3 regions of the Streptomyces sp. NBC_01390 genome follow, and region 1 is predicted to be linked to each of the others. Evidence: riboswitches for the same ligand, from Rfam matches in the RefSeq annotation. Region 1 holds a riboswitch; each other region holds the start of a gene.

Region 1 (7,520 bases):
CGACCCGTCGGCGCCCTGGTCGAAGACCTGTACGACGTTGGGGTGCGCGAGCCGGGCCACGGACTTCGCTTCCCGGATGAACCGCTCGACGAAGGACACGTCGGCGGCGAGCGTCGGATGCATCACCTTGAGGGCGAGCACACGGTCGAGGCGGGTGTCCACGGCCCGGTAGACCGTGGCCATCCCACCGACCGCGATCCGCGCGTCGACGCGATAGCGGCCGTCGAGCACCTGCCCGACGAGAGGGTCCTGAAGGGTCGTATCCACGCAGGTGAGTGTACGAGCCGCCGCTGACAAGGCCGCAGTTTCAGCCAGGAATGCACAGGAAAGCAGCGGGACTGAGGCGAACCTGTGACGCAGATCCCAGCGGAAGGCCGCCGACGACGCCAAGCCCCCACAGGAGAGCTCCACCTGTAAACGGGCTGGAAACGGGCGGTGCGCGGGTGGGAGATCAAAGGGCAGTGAAAGCAGAGGGCACCTAGAAAGCAGGCCGCTCCGGATCCAACGCGGCCAGCCCGGCAACAGGCGACGACGCCTCAGCAAAGTGCCGCCGAGGTATCCGACCCGCCCGGTATGCCAACCGCCCCGCCGAAACCCCGTACCGCATCCCCTCCGCCATCAGCACAGGCTCCTGCGCCCGCGTTACGGCCGACGCCAGCATCACCCCCGCACACCCCAACTCCATCGCCAACGCCACATCCGACGCCGTCCCCGCCCCCGCGTCCAGAATCACCGGCACACGCGCGTGCTCCACGATCAGCTGGAAGTTGTGCGGGTTGCGAATCCCCAGCCCCGACCCGATCGGCGACCCCAGCGGCATGACCGCCGCGCACCCCACGTCCTCCAGCTTCCGCGCCAGTACCGGGTCGTCGTTCGTGTACGGCAACACCGTGAACCCGTCCTCCACCAGCACCTCCGCCGCGTCCAGCAGCTCGACCGGATCCGGCAGCAGCGTCCGCTCGTCGGCGATGACCTCCAGTTTCACCACGTCCGTACCGAGTGCCTCCCGGGCCAGCCGAGCCGTCAGCACGGCCTCTCCGGCGGTGAAGCATCCCGCGGTGTTGGGCAGTACCTGGATGCCGAGGCGCTCCAGCACCGACAGCACCGACCCGTGCACCGACGGGTCGACGCGCCGCATCGCGACCGTCGTCAGCTCCGTGCCGGAGGCCACCAGCGCCCGCTCCAGCACGTCGAGGCTGGGCGCACCCCCCGTACCCATGATCAGCCGGGACGCGAAGGTCGTACCACCGAGGACAAAGGGATCGTCGGCCATGGCTCAGCCTCCCTGGACGGCGGTGAGGACTTCGACGCGGTCTCCCTCGGAGAGGGTGGTCGCCGACCACCGCGCGCGCGGGACGACGGTTTCGTTGAGCGCGGCGGCCACCCCGGAGGGCGCCGGGGTGAGGGTCCGCACCAGAGCGTCGAGCGCGGTGTCCGCGGAGACCTCGCGCCGTACGCCGTTCACCAGGATGTTCATACGAGCTGCTCCATGCGTACGGTGTCGAACCGGCGGGGCGTGAAGGCCCGGGCCTCGGCGGGCAGTTCACCGGTGGCCAGGACGGTGGCCATCGCGTCTCCCGTGACCGGCGTCAGCAGCACCCCGTTCCGGTAGTGGCCCGTGGCCAGCAGAAGCCCCTCCAGTGCGGTCGGGCCGAGCAGCGGCGCGTTGTCCGGGGAGCAGGGGCGCAGTCCGGCCCGCGTCTCCGTCAACGGCAGCTCGGTGATCCCGGGGACGAGTTCATGGGCGTCGCGCAGCAGTTCGTACACGCCGCCCGCCGTGACGGTCGTGTCCCAGCCCAGCTCCTCGCTCGTCGCCCCGACGACCAGCTCCCCGTTCTCGCGCGGCACCAGATAGACCTGGCTCCCCCGCACCACGGCCCGGACGGTCCGGCTCAGGAACGGCGCGTACCGCTTCGGCACGGTCACCCGCAGGACCTGCCCCTTCACGGGCCGTACGGGCGGCAGAACGGCCTCCGGGACCCCTGCGAGGCGTCCGCTGAGGCTGCCCCCGGCCAGCACGATCGATCCGGCGGCCAGTTCGTCGCCGGCGGAGTCGGTGACCGCGGCGGCTCGTCCCCGCCGTACGTCGAGCCGTTCGGCCCACGTCCGGCGCAGCACCACGCCGGTCCGCTCACAGGCGTCCACCAGCGCCCCGGCCAGCCGTCGCGGGTCGATCTGGTGGTCGCCGTCCACCCGGAGCCCCCCGCGCACGCCCGGCGCGAGCATCGGCTCCAGGCGCCGGCATTCGCGCCCGGAGAGCCACTCCGACTCCAGACCCGACCGCTGCTGCAGCGCGTGCAGTTCGCGCAGTTCGGCGCGGTCGTCGGCGTCGAGCGCGACGGCGAGTGTGCCGCAGCGGCGGTAGCCGAGGTCGTGGCCGGTCAGCTCGGTGAGCTCGGCCACGAAGTCCGGATAGCGGCGGGCCGACTCCAGGTTGAGCCCCAGCAGGGTCTGCTCGCCGTGGTGCAGCTCCGTGACGGCGGCCAGCATGCCGGCCGCCACCTGTGCGGCCCCACCGCCGGGCACGGGATCCACGACGGTCGTGGCGAGCCCGCGCTGAGCGGCCCGCCAGGCCGTCACCAGCCCGATGATCCCGCCTCCGACGACAACGACGTCCGAGGTGTGCGTACGCGACATGGGCGTCCAGCCCCTCCCTTCGCCGGCATGACCCGGATCAGGTTCGTACGGTCGGAGGCCGCCCAGCCTCCCTCTCAGCCCGGTGCGTCCGGGCTCCCGCGAGTGCTTACGCTGGCCACCCTAGCCCGCAGACCAACTCACGTGTAAGGGAGCCTCCGCCCATGCCCCGCTCGCTCGACGGCCTCGTCCTCGCCCCGGTCACGGACCAGGCGCCAGGCCAGGTGGGTACGCGCACCCGGTTCACCTACCACGAGCGGGACGGCGAGATCTGGGCCGAGTACACGGGCGGAGATGTCGTACGCGGCCGTCTCGTGGGTACGCGGGAAGGTGACCGTCTCGACTTCCGGTACGTGCAGCTGAAGCACGACGGGACGACCTCCTCCGGCCACTGTGTCTCCGAGGTGACCGAACTGCCTGACGGGCGGGTGCGGTTGGCGGAGACCTGGGAGTGGGAGTCACAGGCGGGCAGCGGGACGAGCGTGGCGGAGCAGGTCGAACAGGTTGAACGAGTCGAGCGCGCGGGTGTGCAGTAGGTCACTTACCGCGCCCACTGACTGACAATTTGTCAGTTGTCTATGGTGATCGAGTGAGTGAGCAGACGCAGGCACAGGGCGCAGAAGGCGGGTCGCGGCCGCGACGTGTGGTCGTCGTGGGCGCGGGCATGGCCGGGGTGCAGACCGCGGTCGCGCTGCGGGAGCAGGGGTTCACCGGCACCGTCACACTCCTCGGCGCCGAACCCCATCAACCGTACGACCGGCCGCCGTTGTCCAAGGCCGTCCTGCTCGGCAAGGCGGAGGGCTCCGCCTTCGACGTCGACTTCGAGGCCCTCGACATCGAACTGCTGCTCGGGCGCGAGGTGCTGGGCGTCCGCGCCGGCGAACACGAGCTGGACACCGCGGAGGGACCGGTCCCGTACGACGTCCTGGTGCTCGCGACCGGCGCCGAACCGATCCGGCTGCCGGGCACCGAGGGCGTCCCCGGTGTGCATCTGCTGCGCACCCTCGACGACGCCGAGCGGCTGCGGCCCGTCCTCGCACGCCAGCACGACATCGTGGTCGTCGGGGCCGGCTGGATGGGTGCCGAGTTCGCCACCGCCGCGCGCGAGGCAGGCTGCGCCGTCACCGTCGTCGAGGCCGCCGACCGGCCGCTCGCGGGCGCCCTGCCCGCCGAGGTGGCCGCGCCGATGGCCGCCTGGTACGCCGACAGCGGCGCCTCGTTGCGCACCCACGCGCGCGTGGCACGCGTCGAGCCCGGCGCGGTGGTGCTCGACGACGGCTCACGGCTGCCCGCGGGCGCCGTCGTCGTCGGCATCGGCGCCCGCCCGGCCACCGGCTGGCTCGTGGGCTCGGGAATCGCCCTGGGCGACCACCGGGAGGTCGTCGCCGACGACCACCTGCGCACCTCCGCGGCGGACGTCTACGCGGTCGGCGACTGCGCCTCCTTCCCTTCGGGAAGGTACGGCCGGCGCCTTCTGGTCCACCACTGGGACAACGCCCTCCAGGGACCCCGAACGGTCGCCGCGAACATCATCGGGGAGTCCCCGGCGGCCTACGATCCGGTCCCGTACTTCTGGTCGGAGCAGTTCGGCCGTTTCGTCCAGTACGTCGGCCACCACCAGTCCGCCGACACCACCCTGTGGCGCGGTGACCCGTCCGGCCCCGCCTGGACGGTCTGCTGGCTGCGGGAGGGCCGCCTGGTCGCCCTGCTGGCCGTGGGCCGCCCCCGCGACCTGGCCCAGGGGCGCCGACTGGTCGAGGCGGGCTCTCTGATGGACGCCGAGGCGCTGACCGACCCGTCCAGGCCGCTGAAGGCGGCCACGGCCTAGTCCGACCGGGCTCGACGCGGCCTCGACGCCACCGTAACGGCCCAGGTCGCAGGGGCCCGGCTTCCGACTGTCAGTGCGGGATGGCAGGCTTGTCCCGTGACCGAGATTGACGCAAAGACCGATGCTCTCGTCCCTGCCTGGCTCACGCTGCCCGACATCGCGGAAATCCTCGATATCGAGGTGACGCGCGTCCGGCAGCTGGTCAAGGAGGGCCAAGTGATCGCCGTACGCCGTGGCGAGAACCGTGCGCTGCACGTGCCCGCCGCATTTATCGACGGGGTCGAGCAGAAGGTCGTCAAGGGCCTCACCGGCACCCTGACGCTCCTGCGGGACGACGGCTTCTCCGACGAGGAGATGCTGGAGTGGCTCTTCACTCCCGACCCGAGCCTGCCCGGCACCCCCGCGCAGGCCCTCAGTGAGAATCGCGGCACGGAGGTGAAGCGCCGCGCCCAGGCGCTCGCCGTCTGAGCCGACCAGCCGTTCGGTGTGCGGACCGCGATCCGCACACCGCCACACCACGCAGGGGCGCGCCCGGGAGAACACCCCAGGGGCGCGCCCACGGGGGGACACACGTATGCCCGAGACGACCGACACCGTGCCCGGGGCGACCGCCGACACCCGCACCGCCCCCGCCCGGCTCGCCGACGCCCGGGTGTACCTCTGCACGGACGCCCGCAGACGGCAGGGCGACCTCGCCGAGTTCCTCGACACGGTCCTGGCCGGCGGTGTCGACATCGTGCAGCTGCGCGACAAGGGCATGGAGGCGGCCGAGGAACTGGACCACCTCCAGGTCTTCGCCGACGCCTGCGCCCGGCACGGCAGACTCCTCGCGGTCAACGACCGCGCGGACGTCGCCCACGCGGCCCTCGCGGACGTCCTGCACCTCGGCCAGGGCGACCTGCCCGTCCCGGCGGCCCGCGCGATCCTCGGCCCCGACGTGCTCATCGGCCGTTCCACCCACGCCGAGTCCGAGGCGGCCGCAGCCGCCGCCCAGGAGGGCGTCGACTACTTCTGCACGGGCCCCTGCTGGCCGACCCCCACCAAGCCGGGCCGCCACGCGCCCGGCCTCGACCTGGTCCGGTACACGGCAGAGCTCACCACCGAGCGCCCTTGGTTCGCCATCGGCGGCATCGACCTGGGCAACCTGGACGAGGTGCTGACCGCGGGCGCCCGCCGGGTCGTCGTCGTACGGGCGATAACCGAGGCCGACGACCCGGGCGCGGCGGCGGCGGAGTTCGCCAAGCGGCTGCGATCCCGGTAGCCGGACGGCGGGAGGCCGCTGAGGACGGCGAGGCCCGGCTGTCCGAGGGGTGGACAACAAGTCGACATTCCGGGGCAAATTTCCGCCGTCCGGTTGGGAGACCGCCACCCCCTGACTAACCTGCGGGTATGGCCCTCGGAACCGCGTCCACCCGAACCGACCACGCACGCACTGTGCGTGACATGCTCGCGACCGGCAAAACCACGTACTCCTTCGAGTTCTCGGCGCCGAAGACCCCCAAGGGCGAGCGGAACCTGTGGAACGCGCTCAGGAGGGTCGAGGCGGTAGCGCCGGACTTCGTGTCCGTGACGTACGGCGCCGGCGGGTCGACCCGCGCGGGCACGGTCAAGGAGACCCAGCAGATCGTCTCCGACACGACGCTCACCCCGGTCGCCCACCTCACCGCGGTCAACCACTCCATCGCCGAACTGCGCAACATCATCGGCCAGTACGCCGACGCGGGCATCCGTAACATCCTGGCCGTCCGCGGCGACCCGCCCGGCGATCCGATGGCCGAGTGGGTACCGCACCCGAGCGGACTTACGTACGCCGCCGAACTGGTGCGTCTCATCAAGGAGTCGGGCGACTTCTGCGTAGGCGTCGCCGCCTTCCCCGAGACCCACCCGCGCTCCCCGGACCGGGACACGGACGTCACGCACTTCGTCGACAAGTGCCGGGCCGGCGCCGACTACGCGATCACGCAGATGTTCTTCCACCCCGAGTCGTATCTGCGGCTGCGTGACGCGGTCGCCGCGGCGGGCTGCCCGACCCCGGTCATCCCCGAAGTCATGCCCGTGACCAGCGTGCGGATGCTGGAGCGGCTGCCGCAACTCAGCAACGCGGCCATCCCGTCTACCCTGAAAGAGCGGATCCTCACAGCCAAAGACGACGCGGCGGCTGTACGCTCCATTGGCATCGAGTTCGCCACGGAGTTCTGCGCGCGACTGCTGGCCGAGGGAATCCCCGGACTGCACTTCATCACGCTGAACAACTCCACGGCCTCGTTGGAAATCTACGAGAACCTGGGTCTGCACCACCCACAGCGGGCCTAGACCGGCCGCACGGGCGTACGACACACTGCGTAGCGGCCACTGGGAGAGGGGCGTACATGGGCTGGACGGCTCTCTACATCGCGTTTGGCATCGTCGCGTTGTGGCTACTCGGAGAAGTTCTGCTCCAGTACAAGGCGCGGCTGCGCTGGCGGCTGCTGGCCTTCGCAGGGTTCCTCGGTGTGGTTTTCGGCGTGCTCATCCCGTCGGTGCCGGTCATCGGCCTGGGCGCTGCGGCCTTCGCGGTCGGGCAGACGTACGTCACTCTGTCGTTCCGCAGCGGCTTCTCGGCCGGCTGGGCCGTCGCGGGCCGCCCGGGCTTCCTCTCGCGGTTCGGCAAGGGCCGCGGCGACGAAGAGTACAAGGACCCGACCCTGGAGGTCTCCGACCTGGAGGCGTCCGAGGCCGCGTACGCACCGGGCAACGGCGCCGACGCGGGCTTCGGCGACAACTCCGCCGACGGCGCGGGCCACGACGCGTTCGACACCGGTGCCGGAACGTACCAGCAGGGCAACGACTTCGACCGTGACTATGACCGGGACGACGTCTTCACCCCCGCCCGCTCCGTCCGGCCCGCGGGGGCCGAGCACTCGGCCGTCTACGAACCGCAGCCCCTCCCCGACGACACCGGCTCCTACGGCATATACAGCGACGCCGCGTACGCCGCGGCGGCCGGCCAGGACCAGTCCTACGCCGGCGCGGGCCAGGACCAGTCGTACGCGGGTGCCACCCAGGGCACCGACCAGAA
Region 2 (7,520 bases), 3.1 Mb from region 1:
CAGGCGGCCTGGCTGCTGAACGGCGGCCAGAAGACCGACATGGACCGGCTTCAGGACCACCACCTCCAGTGGATGGCCCGCCTCGACGCGATCGAGGAGGTCGACGGACACCTGCTCGTGCACTCCGACACCACCGCCTACCTCGACTACGGCGACTCGATCGAGGCGGTCAACGACACCGTCCGCGAGACGATCACCCGCAACGACGCGGACGAGGTGTGGGATCTGTTCCGCAAGTTCACCAAGCGCTTCTCCTTCCGCGACGAGGGCGGAGTGGAGGCCGTACGCTCCCTCCTCGACACCTACGGCGGCGCCCGCATCGTGCACGGGCACAGTCCCATCCCCTATCTGGTGGGTGATGTCGGCACCGAGGACGACGGCGAGGACAACTCCGGTCCGAACATCGAACATCCGCACGTCTATGCCGAGGGACTCGCCATCGCGATGGACGGCGGCGTGACCATGGCCGGAAAACTGCTGGTCCAGGAGCTTCCGCTGGATCTCTGACGGGTGTCCGGGCGTTCCCCGGGCAGCCGTCCCGCGACCAAGAACCGCATCGGGCGGGGGACTGTCACACGGTAATTTCTTCAAACCCCCTGTCACGGCGCGCCGTCGCCGCTCTACCATCGGCTTATCCGTAGCAGGCTCCCCTCCGTTTCTGCCCGACGGCTCGTCAGCATGCCGAGCCCCAAGCCCTACGGAGCATCGGGGGATGCACATGAACAGCGTTCCGCAGCACCTGCTGAACGAGGACCGCCAGGAATACGAGCGGATCCTCGATGAGGCGCTGCGCTCCGCCCCGGACCGCCCGGAACTGGCCGCCGTCGGTCAGCGTCTGAACCCCGAACAACTGCGCACAATGGCGCTCAACGCCACCGCGCTCATCACGGTCGCCGCGGCGAACGAGTACCAGCACTACGTGAAGGTCCGCGACGAACTGCGCCACCCGGCGCCGTCCACCCCGTCCTCCGTCCACGAATCCGGCTCGAACGAGCCGGGTAGAGGCGCGGTGGGGTTCGTCGCCGGTATGGGTGAGGCTGTCGCCGAGCCCGCCGGAGCGGGCGCTGTCGCCGTCGTCGCGGTCCTGGCTCCCGTCCTCGCCGGCACGGCGGCGGCGATCTTCCTGCTCGTGGGCTACATCCTCAAGATGCTCGATCCCGAGCCGGCGTTCGCCCAGACCATGCTGACCACCGGATGGGTGTTCGGCGCGGTGACCGCGGCAGCGATACTCGTCGCCGCGGTCGGCCTCCTGCTCACCGCCCTGCGCAACAGCCCGGAGGCGGAGGAGGACGGGGCATACGGCGAACTGACCGGGGAGGTCGCGCAGGCCAGGGACGCCTGGCGCGAGGCCCTGCTGGAGCGGGGCATCCTGCCCTTCCTCCGCGACGCCCTCGCCGACCCCGGTACGGCGGCCATGAACCGCAAACCGGCCGCGCAACCCACCGTCAGCCGCATGCCCCAGCTCGGCTACAACCGGCCCGGCTTCAGCAGCCCCGAGGGCGACTCGACGACGGGCCACCGCCCCAGCTTCTCCAGCCCGGACTTCACCAGCCCGGACTTCGGGGGCCCGGACCACCCGCCGGAGTGACCGGCCGGTCCGGACGCGGGACGAGCGACTCAGGTGGAGCGGGCGGCTATCGGAGCCGCCTGACCACTTGGGCCTCCGCCCGCTCCACAGGCGTACGGCCGTGCACATGGACCATGGCCAGGTGGTACAGGGCCGGGGCGACCGGTGCCCAACGGTGGATCCGGTCGGCGTGCAGCATGTACCGGACGACATCGCCCGGCCGGAACGGCACGTAGTCGATCGTCTGGTGCTCCCAGCGGTCGGCCGCGCCTCGGCTCATTCGGGCCTGCAGCCCCTCCCGGGTGATGTCCTTGAGTCGGGCGTAGAAGTGGGCGCTCCATTGCCGCCGTTCGACGTCGACGACGAAGGCCAGCAGCACGAGGGAGTACTCGTGGGGTTCCAGCGAGAGCTCCTCGCGCATACCGCGGCGGGCCACCGCATGCAGTTCCGGCGCGCTTCGGCCGGCGGAGTCGATGTGCCGTGACATCCCTTCGTTGACGGACGAGTTCCACAACCCCTGGCCCGTCCGGACCCGGTTGCTGCGCCGGCTGACGACCAGCATGTCGTCGGCCGTCACCACGGCGATGTTCACCCCGAAGCTGCACTGGAGGAAGGCGGGCGCGACCAGTGGATCGTCGGGGTCGAGGTGGCGGCTGCGAGGTGTCGTGCCGTCCGGCAGCCGGCGGTCGAGCTGCTGGGTGGCGAGGAACGTGTAGTAGTCGGTGGGCCGCAGACGTATGTGGACTTCCGGATGCTCGGCCAGGGCCGTCCGGGAGATGTCGAACGACTCGACCGCGTAGCGGGGGCCGTTCCACACGGGTGTCCGCCCCTCCGCCCGCAGCCGCTCGTTCTCCGCCTCGATCTCGTCCCGCCAGCCGGCCATCTCCTCGGGGAGAGCGACCTCCTGGTCGAGGACATGCACATGCACGTCTTCGGGGGCGATCGCCACGTCACCGTCCCCTTCGACGATCAGCGCGGAGGTGTGCAGCGGCCCGAGTGAGAACGTCTGCCAGGCCGTGCCGCTCTCCTCCCGTTGCCGCAGCCCGCGCACCGCACTGACCGATCGCCTTCGCAGCCGGAACCAGGCGTCCTGCAACGGCTGTTGGAACAGCGTTGCGAACACCATGCCGATTGCGGCTCCCGCTACCCCGTTGGCCAGGTCGATTCCGCCCATGGCACGGAGGGTAGACAGAACGATCAAGGAACGGGGGTTCTTGTCCCTTCCGTTACCGCTCGCACGGGAACCTTCCGATACTCCTCCACTCGTTTCTCACTCCGCGAGCGGCAGGTACACCCGGTTGCCGCTGGCCGCGAACTCCTTCGACTTCTGGAGCATCCCCTCAGCGACCTCCTCCGCCGTCGCATCCGCAGCCGCCGTACCGCCGAACCGCTCTGTGATGCTCTGGCTGATCTTCATCGAGCAGAACTTCGGCCCGCACATGGAGCAGAAGTGGGCCGTCTTGGCGGGCTCGGCCGGCAGGGTCTCGTCGTGGAACTCCCGTGCTGTGTCCGGGTCGAGGGCCAGGTTGAACTGGTCCTCCCACCGGAACTCGAAGCGGGCGTCGGAGAGTGCGTCATCCCAATCCTGCGCACCTGGGTGCCCCTTGGCGAGGTCGGCTGCATGGGCGGCGATCTTGTAGGTGATGACGCCGGTCTTGACGTCGTCACGGTTCGGCAGACCCAAGTGCTCCTTGGGTGTGACATAGCAGAGCATGGCCGTGCCCCACCAGGCGATCATCGCGGCACCGATGCCGGAAGTGATGTGGTCGTACGCCGGCGCGACGTCAGTCGTCAGCGGGCCGAGCGTATAGAACGGAGCTTCATCACAGATCTCCTGCTGAAGGTCGATGTTCTCCTTGATCTTGTGCATCGGGACGTGGCCCGGGCCTTCGATCATCGTCTGTACATGGAAACGCTTCGCGATCGTGTTGAGTTCCCCGAGCGTCCGCAACTCCGCGAACTGCGCCTCGTCGTTGGCGTCCGCGATCGATCCGGGGCGCAGGCCGTCGCCGAGCGAGTACGTGACGTCGTACGCGGCGAGGATCTCGCACAGTTCTTCGAAGTTCTCGTACAGGAACGACTCCTTGTGGTGCGCCAGGCACCAGGCCGCCATGATCGATCCACCGCGCGAGACGATGCCGGTCTTGCGGTTCGCGGTGAGCGGTACGTACGCCAGGCGGACGCCCGCGTGCACCGTCATGTAGTCCACGCCCTGCTCGGCCTGTTCGACGACCGTGTCCTTGTAGATCTCCCAGGTCAGTTCCTCGGCCCTGCCGTCCACCTTCTCCAACGCCTGGTACAGCGGCACCGTGCCGATGGGAACGGGGGAGTTGCGCAGCACCCATTCGCGGGTGGTGTGGATGTTGCGGCCGGTGGACAGGTCCATGACCGTGTCGGCGCCCCAGCGCGTCGCCCAGGTCATCTTCTCGACCTCTTCCTCGATGGAGGAAGTGACGGCGGAGTTGCCGATGTTGGCGTTGACCTTCACCAGGAACCGCTTGCCGATGATCATCGGCTCGATCTCCGGGTGGTTGACGTTCGCGGGCAGTACCGCACGTCCGGCCGCGATCTCCTCGCGGACCACCTCGGGATCGAGGTTCTCCCGGAGCGCCACGAACTCCATCTCGGGCGTGACCTCGCCGCGGCGGGCGTACGCGAGTTGCGTCACCGCCTGTCCACTCCGGCTCCGGCGCGGCTGCCGGGGCCTTCCCGGGAACACCGCGTCGAGGTTTCGGAGGCCGCCGCGCGGCGAGGTGTGCTTGATCCCGTCGTCCTCCGGGCGGACGGGGCGGCCCGCGTACTCCTCGGTGTCGCCTCGGGCGATGATCCAGTTGTCGCGCAGAGGCGCCAGCCCCCTGCGGACATCCGTGTCGACCTGCGGATCGGTGTACGGGCCCGACGTGTCGTACAGGGTGACCGACTTCCCGTTGGTGAGGTGCACCTGACGGACCGGCACCCGCAGGTCGGGGCGCGAGCCACCGACATACCCCTTGTGCCAGCCGACGGACTTCCCGACCCCCTGGGACTGTTCGCCCTGAGTGGGCTGGTCGTCCTGGTCGGAGGCAGGCGTGCGTGTGTCCTTGATGGTCATGAGACCTACTCCCTACGCCGGCATTACCCGGTAACAGGTTCAGCGGTCGACGCAGCGGATTCCGTCTGCCGATGTTTCATGTGAAACATCACTCGTTCCACGTGTTCCACGTGAAACATCGCTAAGACGGAGGTCAGCGCCCTCTCAGCCCGGTGCTCCGAGCTCCCGCGTGTGCAAAGGTGCCTCCACGCTAGCGTCAATTTGGGCGAGGTGAACAGAGGGCCCCTGCCGTTCTTGCGATGATCGGGCGGTGACCACGACCCAAGGACCCCCGTACCCGCCCTCCGAGCCGGCGCGCGGAAGCGGTGCCGGGCACGGCTCCGGACCCGGCAGTGGCAATGGCGGCCCCGGCCAGGAGCGCGGGCTGCGATCCGGCAACGGCCCCGGCGGCCTCGGTGGCGTGTCAGGGCCCGGAGCAGGAACAGGCGGAGCGACCGGAGGGAATCAGGGTCCCGGGTACGGGCCCGGTCGCAGGATCGATCGCGGCTACGGGCCCGGAGCGGGCCCGGGCCGAGTCGGCCGTCCTGGACCGGGTGACCCGGACCACGGGTTCGGCGCCGAGGGGCCCGGGACCGGCCAGTTCGGCCCGCTTCCCGTGTCCGGCGCCAGACGGGGTCCTGGCCCCGGAGCAGGTGACGGGCGCGAGCACGAACACGGAGCCGGGCCGGGTCAGCACACCGACCATGGGCATCATGGGCATGGGAACGGACCCGGCGACGGGCACGGTGGCGGACCCGGCGGAGGTTCTGGCGGTGGGCACGGCCCCGGACCTGGTGGTGGGGAACATGGGGACGGGCCGGGTGACGCCCACGGTCCCGATGACAACGGCGGTCAATCGCACGGCCACAGTCACAGCCATGGGCCGGCCGCCCCTGTCTCCGTCCACCTGCGAAAGATCATCGGGGCGATTCTGATCCCCTTCGCCGCGGCGGTCGTGGTCGGGCTCGTGGTGCTGTGGCCCGGGGGCGCCCCGGCGCACCAGCGCACGGGCGTCGGTTTCGATCGGCAGACCCAGGAAGCCACGGTCACCAAGGTCGTCTCGGTGGACTGCAAGTCCGTCAACGCCTCGGGGGAGACCCCGACCGGCGACACGTCCACCGCCGAGGGCTCCTCGGCACAGCAACAGGCGACCGGCGACTGCAAGAGGGCGACGATCCGGGTCGACACCGGTGACGACAAGGGCCGTACGTTCACGGAGATCGTGCAGCCGGACCAGTCACGGCAGTTGCACCAGGACGAGAAGGTCGTGGTCGCATACGAGCCCTCGGCGCCGAAGGACCTGCAGTACTCGGTCGCCGATGTGAACCGCAGGTTCCCCATGGCACTGCTGGCCGGCATCTTCGCGCTCGCCGTCGTGATCGTCGGACGCCTGCGCGGGGTGATGGCTCTGGTCGCCCTGGCCGTCAGCTTCATGGTCCTGACCTTCTTCATCCTGCCGGCGATCCTCCAGGGCTCGAATCCGCTGCTCGTGGCGGTGATCGGCGCCAGCGCCATCATGCTGATCGCGCTCTACATGTGTCACGGCCTCTCGGCCCGTACGTCCGTGGCGGTGCTCGGCACTCTCTTCTCGCTGGTGCTGATCGGCGTCCTCGGCTCGCTGTTCATCGGCTGGGCCGCGCTGACCGGCAACACTGACGACAACACCGGCCTGATCCATGGCCTGTATCCGTCCATCGACATGAGCGGCCTGCTGCTCGCGGGCGTCATCATCGGTTCGCTGGGTGTCCTCGACGATGTGACGGTGACGCAGACATCGGCGGTCTGGGAACTCCACGAGGCAAACCCGACGATGGGATGGCGTGGGCTGTACCGCGCCGGCATCCGTATCGGCCGCGACCACATCGCGTCCGTCGTCAACACTCTCGTCCTCGCCTACGCGGGCGCCGCGCTGCCGCTGCTGCTGCTCTTCTCGATCGCGCAGAGCAGCGTGGGGGCCGTCGCCAACAGCGAACTCGTCGCGGAGGAGATCGTGCGGACCCTGGTGGGCTCGATCGGCCTGGTCGCGTCCGTGCCGGTGACCACGCTCCTGGCGGCCCTGATGGTCTCCGCCGACCGCCCGGGCACGGCACCGCTGACTGCGGGAGCGACAACAGTGGCCGGACCGGGAACAGGGGCCGCGACAGCGGGCGCGGCGCCCCAGGCGGTCGCGGCCCGCGCGGGGAAGGGCCGTCGCCGCAAGCACTGACGGACGTCTAGCCCCCTTTTTTTTGGGGGGAGGTCCGCGCCGAACGCCGAAGTACGACCGTGCCCGAAGAGACGCCACTGCAAGCTTCTCCTCGCGTCTGGAGAAGCGTTACAGCACCGCCGTGCCCCGCCGCGAACCCGCTCAGCCCGCGCTCTGCTCCTCCGCCAGAATGCGGTCCAGCGCCTCGTCGAGGTGGGCGTCGAAGTCGGCGAGGGAACGCTCCTGCCCCAGTGGCACGAGCTTGTCCGTGCGGTCGAGGAAGGCCACCAGCGGCGCCGCCCCGGAGCGGAACAGCGCCTGGTCGCCGCCGACCTGAAGCCGGATCAGCACCTCGCCGAGGACGTCGGTGTCGGCGGGCGCGATCCGCACATCTCCGTCCCCGCATGGCCGCCCCACGCCGTCGATCAGCAGCTCACGCCCGAAGGCCCAGGTCACAGGAGCGTCGCCAGGCAAATGGAACGTCAGCCGGACGGCGTAGGGATCACAGGTCTCGTAGCGCAGCTCCACCGGAATGCGGAAGGAGAGCTCCTCCGAGACAAGAAAGCTCATCATGACTTCTGCCTGCACCGACTCGCGCATCGCCTAACCCCGTCAGTTGCCGTGGACTGGCCTGGAATCATCGCTCTGATACTGCTCGAATCTTGCTGAAAGTACACGGTGAATCACAAGGAGTGAGT
Region 3 (7,520 bases), 5.7 Mb from region 1:
ACGTCAAGAAGCTCCGTGAGCTCACCGGCGCCGGCATGATGGACTGCAAGAAGGCGCTCGACGAGGCCGAGGGCGAGGTCGACAAGGCTGTCGAGGCCCTGCGTATCAAGGGCCAGAAGGGCGTCGCCAAGCGCGAGGGCCGTTCCGCCGAGAACGGCGCGGTCGTCTCGATCATCGCCGACGACAACACCTCCGGTGTCCTCGTCGAGCTGAAGTGCGAGACGGACTTCGTCGCCAAGAGCGCGAAGTTCCTGGTCGTCGCCAACGCACTCGTCGAGCACGTCGCCAAGAGCGCCCCGGCCGACCTGGAGGCGCTGCTCGCCTCCGAGATCGAGGCCGGCAAGACGGTTCAGGCGTACGTCGACGAGGCCAACGCCAACCTGGGCGAGAAGATCGTCCTGGACCGCTTCGCGCTGTTCGCGGACGGTTACGTGTCGGCGTACATGCACCGCACGATGCCCGACCTGCCCCCGCAGATCGGTGTCCTCGTCGAGCTGGACAAGCCCAACGCCGAGGTCGCCAAGGGCATCGCCCAGCACATCGCCGCCTTCGCGCCGAAGTACCTCTCCAAGGAGGACGTGCCGGCCGAGGTCGTCGAGACCGAGCGCCGCGTCGCCGAGGAGACCACCCGCGCCGAGGGCAAGCCCGAGGCCGCCCTGCCGAAGATCGTCGAGGGTCGCCTCAACGGCTTCTTCAAGGACGCCACGCTGCTCGGCCAGCCGTACGCGCTGGACAACAAGAAGTCCGTCCAGAAGGTCCTGGACGAGGCCGGTGTCACCCTGAAGCGCTTCACGCGCATCAAGGTCGGCATCTGAGTCCGTACCGCGATCGACGCGCGGCCCGCGTAGGCATACCTATAGGGTCGATGACAGTCGCGCGCGTACGCCGTCATGCACGCGCGCGTGGCGGACGACAGCAGATCTGACGAGGAGGCCATTGCCGAGCATGGGATGCGACGACACCCCACCGGCAATGGCCTCCTTCGTATGTGTGACACGTGAAGAGGCGAGATCTCGATGACCACCAAGGCCCAGAAGAGCGACGACGGCAAAGTGCGTGGACGGTTCATGCTGAAGTTGTCCGGAGAGGCCTTCTCCGGTGGCGGGGGCCTGGGCGTCGACCCCGACGTGGTGCACAAGATCGCCCGCGAGATCGCGGCCGTCGTGCGCGACGGCTCCCAGATCGCCGTCGTCATCGGCGGCGGCAACTTCTTTCGCGGTGCGGAACTCCAGCAGCGCGGCATGGACCGGGCGCGCTCGGACTACATGGGCATGCTCGGCACCGTCATGAACTGCCTCGCTCTCCAGGACTTCCTGGAGAAGGAGGGCATCGACAGCCGGGTCCAGACCGCCATCACCATGGGCCAGGTCGCCGAGCCGTACATTCCGCTGCGCGCCGTACGACACCTGGAGAAGGGCCGTGTGGTCATCTTCGGTGCCGGTATGGGCATGCCGTACTTCTCCACCGACACGACCGCCGCACAGCGAGCCCTGGAGATCGACGCCGAGGCTCTGCTGATGGGCAAGAACGGCGTGGACGGGGTCTACGACTCCGACCCGAAGGCCAACCCCGCAGCCGTCAAGTTCGACTCGCTCGGCTACGGCGAGGTCATCACCCGGGACCTCAAGGTCGCCGACATGACCGCGATCACGCTGTGCCGTGACAACAAGCTCCCGATCCTGGTCTTCGAGCTTCTGGCCGAGGGCAATATCGCCCGGGCCGTCAAGGGTGAGAAGATCGGCACACTCGTCGGTGAACAGGGCAGCCGGGACTGACCGGGTATCAGCCCTGCCCGGGGACGGACCCTGAGCGGGGGATGGACAATGTCCTGCCGGTCGGGAACCGTGCAGGAAGAAGACGCGACGCAGCCGGCCGCCGACCTGACCGAGACCAGCAGCCGGGCCTACTCAAGACACGCAGGAGCAAGTGGTGATCGAAGAGACCCTCCTCGAGGCCGAGGAGAAGATGGAGAAGGCCGTCGTGGTCGCCAAGGAGGACTTCGCCGCGATCCGCACCGGCCGTGCGCACCCGGCGATGTTCAACAAGATCGTGGCCGACTACTACGGCGCGTTGACGCCGATCAACCAGCTGGCCTCTTTCTCCGTGCCCGAACCGCGGATGGCCGTGGTGACCCCGTTCGACAAGACCGCGATGCGCAACATCGAACAGGCGATCCGGGACTCCGACCTCGGCGTCAACCCGAGCAACGACGGAAACATCATCCGCGTGGTGTTCCCCGAGCTCACCCAGGAGCGCCGCAAGGACTACATCAAGGTGGCCCGGACCAAGGCCGAGGACTCCAAGATCTCGATCCGGTCCATCCGCCGCAAGGCCAAGGACACCATCGACAAGTTCGTCAAGGACGGCGAGGTCGGCGAGGACGAGGGCCGTCGCGCGGAGAAGGAGCTCGACGACACCACCGCGAAGTACGTCGCGCAGGTGGACGAGCTTCTCAAGCACAAGGAAGCGGAGCTTCTCGAAGTCTGATGAACGACTCTTCCTGGGGGGCGCCGCCCCACGCCGGGTACTGGGGGCCGTCCGACGGAGGGCCTGTCCAGGGGTCTGCCCCGGCGGGTCCCGCGTACGATGCGCAGCCCGCGCAGCAGACTCGCCCCATGCCCATCGTGCCCGACGTACCCGCACATGGCGGAGACCAGGATGACGACCGGGGGGCCGCTCGGCCGGGCGGCCCCTTGTTCCGCGACGAGATGCCGCAGGCACAGCCCTACGGGGCGGTGCCGCAGAAGCCGGATTCCATGCCCACGCCCGACGACGCCCAGCAGCCCGCCCCCGCCCCGCAGAAGAAGAGCGCGGGCCGGGACCTCGGTGCGGCCATAGGTGTCGGCGTCGGGCTCGGTGCGGTGATCATCGCGTCGCTGTTCGTCGTCAAGGCCGCCTTCGTCGGCGTGATCGCGGTCGCCGTCGTGGTCGGCCTGTGGGAACTGACGTCCCGGCTCCAGGAGCGCAAGGGCATCAAGGCACCCCTGGTGCCGCTCGCGCTCGGCGGGGCCGCGATGGTCGTCGCCGGCTATGTCCGGGGTCCCGAGGGCGCGTGGGTCGCGATGGCGCTCACCGCGCTCGCGGTCCTGGTCTGGCGTATGACGGAACCTCCCGAGGGCTACCTCAAGGACGTCACGGCGGGCGTCTTCGCGGCTTTCTACGTCCCGTTCCTGGCGACGTTCGTCGCGATGATGCTCACCGCCGACGACGGTGCGCAGCGCGTCATGACGTTCCTGCTGCTCACGGTCGTCAGCGACACCGGTGCGTACGCGATCGGCTGGCGCTTCGGCAAGCACAAGCTCGCTCCGCGCATCAGCCCCGGCAAGACCCGCGAGGGCCTGTTCGGCGCTGTGACGTTCGCGATGGTGGCGGGCGCGCTGCTGATGGAGTACGCCATCGACGACGGCACCTGGTGGCAGGGGCTGCTGCTGGGCCTCGCGGTCGCGGTGAGCGCCACGCTCGGCGACCTCGGCGAGTCCATGATCAAGCGGGACCTGGGCATCAAGGACATGGGCACGCTGTTGCCCGGGCACGGCGGCATCATGGACCGGCTGGACTCGCTGCTTCCCACGGCTCCTGTGGTGTGGTTGCTGTTCGTCGCCTTCGTGGGCTGAGGGCGGGCCGGAATGTTCCAGTACGGTCCGGATTTCCTGTGAAGCACACACGTCAGCCCGAAACCACCCCTTTCGAACCTAAGATCGACTTCAGTGCGGTCGATCCGTCCGGAAGGGGTGGCGTGCATGTGGGGGCGTAGTCGGGCCAGACGCCAGCGGCAGGCCGAGGGGCTGGCCGCTGTCGCCGGCCCCGTCGAGGCGGCCGACGCGGCTCACCAGGCTCTGCTGGAGCTGCGGAGAGCTGTTCGGGGTGAGCTGGCGCGGATCGAGGCGCTGCTCGATCAGGGCGACGGGCTGCCCTCGGACACCATCCGTGAGCAGACGACCGGGGCGGTGAGTGTCTTCGCCGATCTGGACGGTGTTTCCCGGTACTACGACGAGATCCGTACCGGGGCGGTCGCGGCGGCGGAGGACGGTGTCGAAGCGGCCGTGCCCTGGCTGGGCGCGCTCGGGGTGCACACCAGATCGATGACCGAGCTGGGCGAGACGTGCGCCGGGGTCGGCGAGTCCCTCGTCTATCTCCGTGAGCGCACCGAACGACTGCGCGCCGACCTCCTCCCGCTGCGTCAGGCGGCCCACGAGGCCCTGCGGGCCGCCCAGGACGAGCTGGCTGTCGCCCAGGGCGCCGACGGCTGGCACAGCTGGCAGACGGACCTCGCCGCCCTGGGACACCGGCTGACCGAACTGGACGGGGGCCGCGTCACCCCGACGGCCCGGCGCAAGGTCAGCGACCACTACCGCGAGCTGGAGCGGGAGGTGACGCGGCTTCGGGGGGTGATGGCTGCGGCGCCTCGGTGAGAACGTAGCGGGCGAGAGCGTGGAGAGGGTCGCTGACCTGGGCTTCTGTGCTTGTACGTGAGGTTGTCCACAGGGCGGCGAGGGGGTGTCCGGATGTCTGCGACACTGGTATGGCCATGCCTAAGCCCGGAGAACTCACATTCATCGCCCCGCGCGGAGCTCAGAAGCCGCCGCGGCATCTTGCCGATCTCACGCCCCTCGAGCGTAAAGAGGCCGTTGCCGCGATCGGTGAGAAGCCGTTTCGTGCCAAGCAGCTCTCGCAGCACTACTTCGCGCGGTTCGCGCACGACCCGGACGAGTGGACGGACATTCCGGCCGCCTCGCGCGGCAAGCTCCAGGAGGCGTTGCTTCCGGAGCTGATGACGGTCGTCCGTCATCTGTCGACCGACCAGGACACCACCCGCAAGACGCTGTGGCGGATGTTCGACGGGACGCTCGTCGAGTCGGTGCTGATGCGGTACCCGGACCGGGTGACCATGTGCATCAGCTCGCAGGCCGGGTGCGGGATGAACTGCCCGTTCTGCGCGACCGGGCAGGCCGGGCTGGACCGGAACCTGTCCACCGCCGAGATCGTGCACCAGATCGTGGACGGGATGCGTGCGCTTCGGGACGGGGAGATCCCCGGTGGCCCCGCGCGGCTCTCCAACATCGTCTTCATGGGCATGGGCGAGCCCCTCGCCAACTACAAGCGCGTCGTCGGCGCCATCCGCGCGCTGACCGACCCCGCGCCGGACGGCATGGGGCTGTCGCAGCGTGGGATCACCGTCTCGACCGTCGGACTGGTACCGGCCATCAACCGGTTCTCCGACGAGGGCTTCAAGTGCCGGCTCGCCATCTCCCTGCACGCGCCCGACGACGAGCTGCGCGACACCCTCGTGCCCGTCAACACGCGGTGGAAGGTGCGGGAGGTCCTCGACGCCGGGTGGGAGTACGCGGCGAAGTCGGGGCGTCGGCTGTCCATCGAGTACGCGATGATCCGGGACATCAACGACCAGGCCTGGCGTGGTGACCGGCTCGGGCGGCTGCTCAGGGGCAAGCCCGTGCACGTCAACCTGATTCCGCTGAACCCGACTCCGGGGTCCAAGTGGACCGCCTCGCGGCCCGAGGACGAGAAGGCGTTCGTCGAGGCGATCGCCGCTCACGGCGTGCCCGTCACCGTTCGGGACACGCGGGGGCAGGAGATCGACGGGGCGTGCGGTCAGCTGGCGGCCACCGAGCGGTAGTCTTACGCCGTACCTACATATCTTCATATTCCGACAGGGGAGCGCCACAGCGCTGAGAGTGCGGGACAGACCGCAGACCCTCTGAACCTCGCCCAGGTCATTCTGGGTAGGAAGTTCGGTCATCACTCAAGCTGTTGCGCCCTGCCCGGAACCCGTCATGGGGTCCGGGCAGGGCCGCGTCTCTTCCTGGTCATCCCAGGAGGAAAAATCCGGTGAGCATCACCAAGCAGGTCACGGCCCTTGCCGTCGGGCTCGGGCTCGTCACGCTGTCCGCGTGCGGGTCCGGGGACGGCGGCAGCGGTTCGGCGGCGGACTCCAAGACCGTCACCCTCGTCAGCCATGACTCGTGGGCCGTCTCGAAGGGTGTCCTCGCCGCCTTCGAGAAGCAGTCCGGGTACACCGTCAAGGTCCTCAAGGACGGCGATGCCGGCCAGGCCGTCAACAAGGCGATCCTGACCAAGGACAACCCGCAGGGCGACGTCTTCTTCGGCGTCGACAACACCCTGCTCTCCCGCGCGCTCGACAACGGGCTGTTCCAGTCGTACGAGGTGAAGGACGCCGACGCGATCCTGCCCGCGTACCGGACCGACGCGGACAAGCACCGGGTCACGCCGATCGACACCGGCGACATCTGCGTCAACTACGACAAGGCCTGGTTCAGCGAGCACAAGCTGACGCCGCCCGAGTCCTTCGACGATCTGGTCAAGCCCGCCTACAAGGATCTCCTCGTCACGGAGAACGCCTCCACCTCCTCGCCCGGACTCGGCTTTCTGCTCGGCAGCGCCGCGAGGTACGGCGACGACGGCTGGGCCGGCTACTGGACGAAGCTCAAGGCCAACGGCGTGAAGGTCGTCGACGGCTGGGAGCAGGCCTACAACGAGGAGTTCTCCGGGTCGGCCGGCGGCAAGAAGGCCAAGGCGGACCGGCCGCTCGTCGTCTCGTACGCCTCCTCGCCGCCCGCCGAGGTGATCTTTGCCGACCCGAAGCCGACCACCGCGCCGACCGGCGTCGCGACCGGCACCTGCTTCCGGCAGATCGAGTACGCAGGACTGCTCAGCAACGCCGGGAACAGCAAGGGCGGCAAGGCGCTGCTCGACTTCCTGGTGGGCAAGGCCTTCCAGGAGGACATGCCGCTCAACATGTTCGTGTACCCGGTGCGTGGGGGCGCCAAGGTGCCTGCCGAGTTCACCGAGTTCGGGCCGCAGGCCAAGGACCCCGAGACGATGGACCCCGCGAAGATCGCCGAACACCGTGACCAGTGGGTCAAGTCGTGGACATCGCTCGTACTGAAGTAGCGGCAGCGGTCCCGGCGGCTGTGCGCCGGCAGGGCGCCGCTCTGCGCGGTGCCCTGCTGGTGGTGCCCGTCGTCTTCTTCGCGCTCTTCTTCGCCTATCCCGTCGCCGCGATCGTCGCGCGGGGCCTGCACGTCGACGGGGTCTGGCGGCTGGGGCAGGTGGGGGACGTGCTGGGGGACCCCGGGATCCGGCATGTCCTGTGGTTCACCGTCTGGCAGGCGTTCGCGTCCACCGCGCTCACGCTGCTGGTCGCGCTCCCCGGCGCGTACGTCTTCGCGCGCTTCGATTTCAGGGGCAAGCAGATTCTGCGGGCCGTGGTGACCGTGCCGTTCGTGCTGCCGACCGTCGTCGTCGGTACTGCCTTCCTGGCGCTGGTCGGGCGCGCCGGACTGCTCGACCAGCTGTGGGGCGTACGGCTGGACACGACCGTGTGGGCGATCCTGCTCGCGCATGTCTTCTTCAACTACGCCGTCGTCGTACGGACGGTCGGCGGGCTCTGGGCGCAGCTCGACCCGCGCCAGGAGGAGGCCGCGCGGGTTCTCGGCGCCTCGCGGTTCGCCGCCTGGCGGCAGGTCACCCTGCCCGCCCTC

The links. Region 1 has a riboswitch for thiamine pyrophosphate ahead of thiO (glycine oxidase ThiO). Riboswitches for the same ligand answer to the same signal wherever they lie in the genome.
Region 2: linked by a shared signal. The riboswitch ahead of thiC (phosphomethylpyrimidine synthase ThiC) and the one ahead of thiO (glycine oxidase ThiO) in region 1 are both predicted to bind thiamine pyrophosphate.
Region 3: linked by a shared signal. The riboswitch ahead of OG241_RS40255 (thiamine ABC transporter substrate binding subunit) and the one ahead of thiO (glycine oxidase ThiO) in region 1 are both predicted to bind thiamine pyrophosphate.

The regions. Positions count from the first base shown of each region.
Region 1 is NZ_CP109551.1:3,276,174-3,283,693, reverse strand. It holds gene pknB (Stk1 family PASTA domain-containing Ser/Thr kinase) at 1-267, opposite strand, end outside; gene OG241_RS14650 (thiazole synthase) at 479-1,273, opposite strand; gene thiS (sulfur carrier protein ThiS) at 1,277-1,477, opposite strand; gene thiO (glycine oxidase ThiO) at 1,474-2,637, opposite strand; TPP riboswitch at 2,635-2,747, opposite strand; gene OG241_RS14635 (hypothetical protein) at 2,799-3,170, shown strand; gene OG241_RS14630 (NAD(P)/FAD-dependent oxidoreductase) at 3,224-4,462, shown strand; gene OG241_RS14625 (Rv2175c family DNA-binding protein) at 4,559-4,930, shown strand; gene thiE (thiamine phosphate synthase) at 5,037-5,723, shown strand; gene metF (methylenetetrahydrofolate reductase [NAD(P)H]) at 5,852-6,775, shown strand; gene OG241_RS14610 (hypothetical protein) at 6,832-7,520, shown strand, end outside.
Region 2 is NZ_CP109551.1:6,421,078-6,428,597, reverse strand. It holds gene OG241_RS28920 (metallophosphoesterase) at 1-507, shown strand, start outside; gene OG241_RS28915 (hypothetical protein) at 713-1,588, shown strand; gene OG241_RS28910 (hypothetical protein) at 1,635-2,741, opposite strand; gene thiC (phosphomethylpyrimidine synthase ThiC) at 2,838-4,658, opposite strand; TPP riboswitch at 4,651-4,837, opposite strand; gene OG241_RS28900 (YibE/F family protein) at 5,254-6,843, shown strand; gene OG241_RS28895 (SsgA family sporulation/cell division regulator) at 6,985-7,422, opposite strand.
Region 3 is NZ_CP109551.1:8,943,748-8,951,267, forward strand. It holds gene tsf (translation elongation factor Ts) at 1-815, shown strand, start outside; gene pyrH (UMP kinase) at 1,017-1,775, shown strand; gene frr (ribosome recycling factor) at 1,930-2,487, shown strand; gene OG241_RS40240 (phosphatidate cytidylyltransferase) at 2,487-3,614, shown strand; gene OG241_RS40245 (hypothetical protein) at 3,741-4,412, shown strand; gene rlmN (23S rRNA (adenine(2503)-C(2))-methyltransferase RlmN) at 4,529-5,635, shown strand; TPP riboswitch at 5,661-5,766, shown strand; gene OG241_RS40255 (thiamine ABC transporter substrate binding subunit) at 5,848-6,930, shown strand; gene OG241_RS40260 (ABC transporter permease) at 6,906-7,520, shown strand, end outside.